DNA from 2 places in the Streptomyces sp. NPDC041814 genome. Region 1 is predicted to be linked to the other one. Evidence: riboswitches for the same ligand, from Rfam matches in the RefSeq annotation. Region 1 holds a riboswitch; the other holds the start of a gene.

Region 1 (3,398 bases):
GGGCGTCTGGTACAGCATGTGGTGGACGAACCACAGCACGGAGTTGGCGATGCCGTTGTACGCGTCGGCGTGCACCCCGGCGTCGATGTCGAGCATCCGGACCCCCGGCTCGCCGACCCCCCGGCGCACCGCCTCGCGGTCGCCGTCGCCGAGGGCGGCGCAGACCCACATCTTGTCGTCCACGGCGCTGAGGCCGGAGACGAGCCCGCCCCCGCCCCGTTTCGCTTCGAGGGTGCCGTCGTCGCCCACGGCGTACGAGACGGGGCCGCGGTTGGACGCGACGAGAACCTGGGCAGCGGGCTGGGGGGCGTGCTCGGAGACCATGGCCGGAATCTAGCCCGAACCCGATCCGCCCAAACGTACGAAGTCGGACGGCGTGGGGTCGTGATCAGGCCGCGCGGCGTGCCACGTACTCCTCGATCTCGCACATGGGCGGCCTCTCCTGGGTGTCGACGGGGTAGGTGCGCGGAACGAACCCGTCCGGCCCGCGTTCGAACTGGGTGAGCGTGGGGCGCACCAGATGGCCCCGGGAGAGCCGCACCTGCGCGGTGCGGTAGATCGCGGCGGCCATCCGGCCGAGCGCCTGGCCGTCCTGGTGGCGGTGGACGCGGACGCCGACGTCCACCTGGGCGAGGGCGTCGAGGCCCACGGTGTGCAGCGCGTCCACGAGCAGGCCGAGCTCGACCCCGTATCCGACCGGGAACGGCAGCCGCTCCAGGAGCGAGCGGCGGACGGCGTACTCGCCGCCCAGCGGCTGGACGAAGCCCGCGAGGAGCGGCCAGTGCAGATTGAGCAGGGGCCGGGCCACCAGTTCGGTGACGCGGCCGCCCTGGCCGGGCAGCTCGCCGAGCGGCCGGTCGTACATCGCCTTGACGAACTGCACCTCGGGGTGTGCGAGCAGCGGGCCGACGATGCCGGAGACGAAGTCGGCCGAGAAGTCCTTCAGGTCCGCGTCGACGAAGCACAGGATGTCGCCGCTGGTCACCAGGAGCGACCGCCACAGCACCTCGCCCTTGCCGGGGACGGCGGGGAGGCGGGGCAGGATCGCGTCGCGGTGGACGACCCGGGCGCCCGCGCGGCGGGCGACCTCGGCGGTGGCGTCCGTGGAGCCCGAGTCGATCACGACGAGCTCGTCCACCAGCGGAATGCGTTCCATCAGCTCCCGCCGGATCGTCGCGACGATGTCGCCGACGGTCGCGGCCTCATTGAGGGCCGGTAGAATGACGCTCACGCCCGTACCGTTCGCGGCGGTCCGCACGCTCGCCGGCGGGTGGTCGGCGGCCGACCAGGAACGCCTGGTCAGCCAGCGTTCGACCTCTTCGAGCACGGTCGATACTCCCTGTATGTGATCCATCTCGCGGTACGGACGGCTATCTCACCCGTCCGGTCCTTCGGTTACAGTCTTGAACAACGCGGACGGCCATCGCATGCCGGGGTCGGTCCGCCGACAAACGCACGGATCCATGATCCGTCGCCACAGCGCTCATCCAGAGGGACAGAGGGAACGGCCCGTTGAAGTCCCGGCAACCCTCCTGCCGACCGCGAGGTCAGGTGGGGAAGGTGCCAATTCCGTCTCGCGGCGAAAAGCGCCGTGAGGAAGATGAGGAGAAAGGGCCTCGCCATCATGGCTGTTGAAACCGTCGCAGCAAGCACCGAATCTTCCGTGGACCTCGGTCCCGCCGCGGCTCTTTCCTGCCGCGAGTGCGGTGAACGATTCGCACTCGGTCCCATTTTCGCCTGTGCGTCCTGTTTCGGGCCGCTCGAAGTGGCGTACGACCTGCCGAGCGGCTCCTCCGACGAGCTGAAGAAGCGCATCGAGGCCGGCCCGAACAACATCTGGCGTTACGCGCCGCTGCTGCCGGTGCCCGCCGACGTGGCCGACAAGCCCAATCTCAACCCCGGCTTCACCAAGCTGGTCAAGGCCGACAACCTCGCCCGCGAGCTGGGCGTGACCGGCGGCCTGTACGTGAAGGACGACTCCGGCAACCCGACGCACTCCTTCAAGGACCGCGTCGTCGCCATCGCCGTCGAGGCCGCCCGCGCCTTCGGCTTCACCACGCTCTCCTGCTCCTCGACCGGCAACCTCGCCGGCGCGGTCGGCGCCGCCGCGTCCCGCGCCGGTCTGCGGTCCTGCGTGTTCATCCCGCACGACCTGGAGCAGGGCAAGGTCGTCATGGCCGCGGTCTACGGCGGTGAGCTGGTCGGCATCGAGGGCAACTACGACGACGTCAACCGCTTCTGCTCCGAGCTCATCGGCGACCCGCTGGGCGAGGGCTGGGGGTTCGTCAACGTCAACCTGCGTCCCTACTACGGCGAGGGCTCCAAGACGCTCGCGTACGAGATCTGCGAGCAGCTCGGCTGGCAGCTGCCCGACCAGATCGTCATCCCGATCGCGTCCGGTTCGCAGCTCACGAAGATCGACAAGGGCCTCCAGGAGCTGATCAAGCTCGGCCTGGTCGAGGACAAGCCGTACAAGATCTTCGGCGCCCAGGCCGAGGGCTGCTCCCCGGTCTCCACCGCCTTCAAGGCCGGTCACGACGTGGTGCGCCCGCAGAAGCCGAACACGATCGCCAAGTCCCTCGCGATCGGCAACCCGGCCGACGGCCCGTACGTCCTGGACATCGCCCGCCGCACCGGTGGCGCGGTCGAGGACGTCAACGACGAGCAGGTCGTGGACGCGATCAAGCTGCTGGCCCGTACCGAGGGCATCTTCGCCGAGACCGCGGGCGGGGTGACGGTCGGCGTGACGAAGAAGCTGATCGAGGCCGGCCTGCTCGACCCGGCGCTCACCACCGTCGTCCTGAACACGGGCGACGGCCTCAAGACGCTGGACGCGGTGGCCGACACCTCGCAGGCGACTGCCACGATCCGCCCGAGCCTGGACGCCTTCCGCGCCGCCGGACTCGCCACCAGCTGACCACCCGAGACACCAGGAAGGCACCGCCATGAGCGTCAAGGTCCGCATTCCCACCATCCTCCGCACCTACACCGGCGGCCAGGCCGAGGTTCCGGCCGAGGGCGCGACCCTCTCCGAGGTCATCGCCTCGCTGGAGAAGGACCACCCGGGCATCGCCGCCCGCGTGCTGGACGACCAGGGCAAGCTGCGCCGCTTCGTCAACGTGTACGTCAACGACGACGACGTGCGCTTTGAAGGCGGCCTCGACGCGGCGACCCCGGACGGTGCCGGCGTCTCGATCATCCCCGCCGTGGCCGGCGGCTGCTGAGTCCAAGGCTCCGTTGCGTCACCGTAATTGCCCCCTCCGCGAGAGAAGCGGAGGGGGCAATTCTGCATGGTTGAGCGGGGTAGAGTGTGGGAAGTCCCCTTCGCTGCCCGTGCCCCTCGCATATGAGAATGCGCCGCGCCACGATCAGAAGCAGCCAATGTGCCTGCGCCTCTT
Region 2 (3,398 bases), on a different contig from region 1:
TCCCGGACCGCGCGCAGGAAGCGCTCGACGTGCTCGTCCGGGGTCCCGGCGCCGAAGCTGACGCGGATCGCGTTCAGGGACCGCTCCCCCGGCTCCGCCTCCGGCGCGCCGCACTCCCCCGCCTCGCCCGGGTCGCTGCCGAGCAGGGTGCGCACGAGCGGGTGGGCGCAGAAGAGGCCGTCGCGCACCCCGATGCCGTACTCGGCGGAGAGGGCGGCGGCGAAGTGCGAGCTGTTCCAGCCCTCCACCACGAACGAGATCACGCCGACCCTCGGCGCGTCGTCCCCGAACAGCGAGAGCACCTTCACCTCGGGGACCTCGGCCAGCCCCGCCAGGACCTCGCGGACGAGGTGCTGCTCGCGGGCGACCAGCCGGTCGAATCCGGCCTCGGTGAGCGCCTTGCAGGCGGAGGCGATGGAGTAGACACCGATGACGTTGGGCGAGCCGGCCTCGTGGCGGGCGGCCGTGGTGTGCCACTCGACGTCCACGCCGCCGTCCGCCCGCCGGGCCACCGTGCGGGAGGCGCCGCCGCCGGCCAGGTACGGCTCGGCCTCGCGCAGCCAGTCCGCCCGGCCGGCCAGGACGCCCGAGCCGAACGGCGCGTACAGCTTGTGCCCGGAGAAGGCGACCCAGTCCACGTCGAGTCCGGCGATGTCCACGGGGTGGTGCGGGGCGAGCTGGGCGGCGTCCAGGACGATCCGCGCGCCGTGGGCGTGCGCGGCGGCGGCCAGCTCCCGTACCGGCCACAGCTCGCCGGTCACGTTGGAGGCGCCGGTGACGCAGACCAGCGCGGGGCCGTAGGGCTCACGGTCCGCGAGGGCCCGCTCCAGCGTGGCGACGGCCTGGGCGGGGGTGCGCGGGGCGTTCAGGTAGGTGACGCGGGCGTCGCGCCAGGGCAGCAGCGAGGCGTGGTGCTCGGTCTCGAAGACGAAGACCTGGCAGTCGGCGGGCAGCGCGGCGGCCAGCAGGTTCAGCGAGTCCGTGGTGGACCGGGTGAAGACCACCTGGTCCTCGGGGCGGCAGCCCAGGAACTCCGCCACGGTGGCCCGGCTCGACTCGAAGAGGTCCGTGGAGAGCTGCGAGAGGTATCCGGCGCCCCGGTGCACGCTGCCGTAGTACGGGGCGTACGCGGCCACGTCGTCCCAGACCCGCTTCAGCGCCGGGGCGCTCGCCGCGTAGTCCAGCGCGGCGTAGCCGACCTCGCCACCGGTGACCAGCGGGACGAGGACATCCTCGCCCAGAACCGGCAGCGGGGCACAAAGCGACTGGTCGGCGGCAGCGGTGAAGACAGACATGGCGAACTCCCGTAAGAGGCAGGCGAATTCCGCGCACCGGCGCAGACGCGGCAGCACGGAGTGAAAGAGAAGAGGGGTGTGCGGAGAAGGGCCTCGGGCCCTAACGCATTCGCTTGCTCACAAGAGGCTCCCTGAGGACCAAGGACCCCACGGGTGGACGTCACGCGACGTCGAGGGGTCCGCGCTTGCCGCAGACCTCGCTGCCTGCGGCCTGGTCTTCACCCGGGGCACCCCGCCACGGACGGAGGGTTGCCGGACAGCGGGCCGGGGCCGTAGTCGCTGTCACTCATGACCTGCGCAGCATCTTGCCATACGTACGGGAACGCGCAAGGCGCAGTCCGCGATCCGGACTGCGCCCTGCCGCACATCGACGTGCTCACGCGTTGCTGGCGACGACCCATCTCTCCAGCGCCCGCCCGGCCGCACCCGAGTCGATCGCCTCGGCGGCCTTCTCCATACCCGCCCGGATCTGCTCGGTGAGCGGCCCCTCGCCCGGGTCCAGCGCGACCAGCGCCGCCGCCGAGTTGAGCAGCACGGCGTCCCGTACCGGGCCGGTCTCCCCGGCCAGCAGCCGGCGCGCCACATCCGCGTTGTACGAGGCGTCGGCGCCGCGCAGCGCCTCCACCGGGACCAGCTCGACGCCCACGTCGCGCGGGTCGAAGGTCTCCTCGCGGACCACACCGTTCCGGGCCACCCAGACCCGCGAGGTCGCGGTGGTGGTCAGCTCGTCCAGTCCGTCGTCGCCCCGGAAGACCAGGGCGGAGTTGCCCCGCTCGGCGAGGACGCCCGCGACGATGGGGGCCATGCGCAGGTCGGCCACCCCGATCGCCTGGGAGCGCACCCGGGCGGGGTTGGTGAGCGGGCCCAGGATGTTGAACGTGGTCGGCGCGCCCAGCTCCGCGCGCGCCTTGGCCGCGTGGCGCAGGGCGGGGTGGAACCGCACCGCGAAGCAGAAGGTGATGCCCGCCTCCTCGGCCACCTCCACGACGCGCTGCGGGGACAGCTCCAGGTTCACGCCGAGCTTGCCCAGCACGTCGGAGGAGCCGCTGGCCGACGAGGCGGAGCGGCTGCCGTGCTTGACGACCTTGGCCCCCGTCCCCGCGATCACTATGGCGGACATGGTCGAGATGTTGACGGTCTTGGCCATGTCGCCGCCGGTGCCGACGATGTCGACGGTGCGGCCGGGGACCTCGATGGTCGTGGCGTGCTCGTACATCGCGCGGACCAGGCCGGAGACCTCGGTGACCGTCTCGCCCTTGGCGCGGAGGGCGACCGCGAAGCCGGCGATCTGCGCGTCGGTCGCCTCGCCGCTCATGACGCGGTTCATGGCCCACGCGGTGGCGTCGGCGCTCAGGTCCTCGCCGCGCAGCAGGGGGGTCAGCACGCTGGGCCAGGAGAAGGCCGCCACGCTGTCGCCGCCGTCCGGGGTCACAACGTTCATGGTCCGCTCCTGGGGTCCACAGCCGATAAGGGATCGGCTCCACCCTATCGAGCCCCGGGGACGGCAAAGAGCCCCGTCCAGCGGATGGACGGGGCTCTCGCCGTGGCGATCAGAACGGGTGATCAGTGGTGGCCGTGGCCGCTGGTGATCTCCTTGTACTCCTCGGCGGTGGGCTTGGCGATCTGGTTGTTCTCGCCGTACAGGCTCTTGCTGAGCCGCGCCCGGACCTTGGTGATCGCGGAGACCTTGCGCTCCACACCGTTCTCGTCGACCGTCGGGCCGATCTCGAGCGGCTCGTACTGCTCGTGCGCGGTGAGCGCGTACCGGGCCTCCGGCGACAGCGGCTCGTGGACCTCCACGAACTCACCGTGCGGCAGGCGCTTGATGAGCCCGGACTCGCGGCCGTGCAGCACCTTCTCCTTGTCGCGGCGCTGGAGGCCGAGGCAGATCCGCCGGGTCACGATGAACGAGATGACCGGGCCGACGAAGAAGGCGATACGGACGAACCAGCTGATCGAGTTGAGCGAGAGGCTGAAGTGCGTCGCCCAGATGTCGTTGCCGCCACCGATCAGCATGACGAAGTAGATCGTCACCCAGGCGACACCGAGGGCCGTCCGGGTCGGCGCGTTCCGCGGCTTGTCCAGGATGTGGTGCTCGCGCTT

What was found. A riboswitch is a leader RNA that binds a small molecule or an ion and turns the genes downstream of it on or off. The one in region 1 is predicted to bind S-adenosylmethionine.
Region 2: it holds a riboswitch for S-adenosylmethionine, as region 1 does, so the genes downstream of both, ACZ6C6_RS01810 (aminotransferase class V-fold PLP-dependent enzyme) here and thrC (threonine synthase) in region 1, are expected to answer to the same signal.

What each region holds. Positions count from the first base shown of each region.
Region 1 is NZ_JBVJAM010000010.1:117,357-120,754, forward strand. It holds gene ACZ6C6_RS24725 (alpha,alpha-trehalose-phosphate synthase (UDP-forming)) at 1-324, opposite strand, end outside; gene ACZ6C6_RS24730 (glucosyl-3-phosphoglycerate synthase) at 389-1,327, opposite strand; SAM riboswitch class I at 1,481-1,607, shown strand; gene thrC (threonine synthase) at 1,625-2,917, shown strand; gene ACZ6C6_RS24740 (MoaD/ThiS family protein) at 2,946-3,224, shown strand.
Region 2 is NZ_JBVJAM010000001.1:393,102-396,499, forward strand. It holds gene ACZ6C6_RS01810 (aminotransferase class V-fold PLP-dependent enzyme) at 1-1,295, opposite strand, end outside; SAM riboswitch class IV at 1,472-1,589, opposite strand; gene trpD (anthranilate phosphoribosyltransferase) at 1,672-2,736, opposite strand; gene qcrB (cytochrome bc1 complex cytochrome b subunit) at 2,859-3,398, opposite strand, start outside.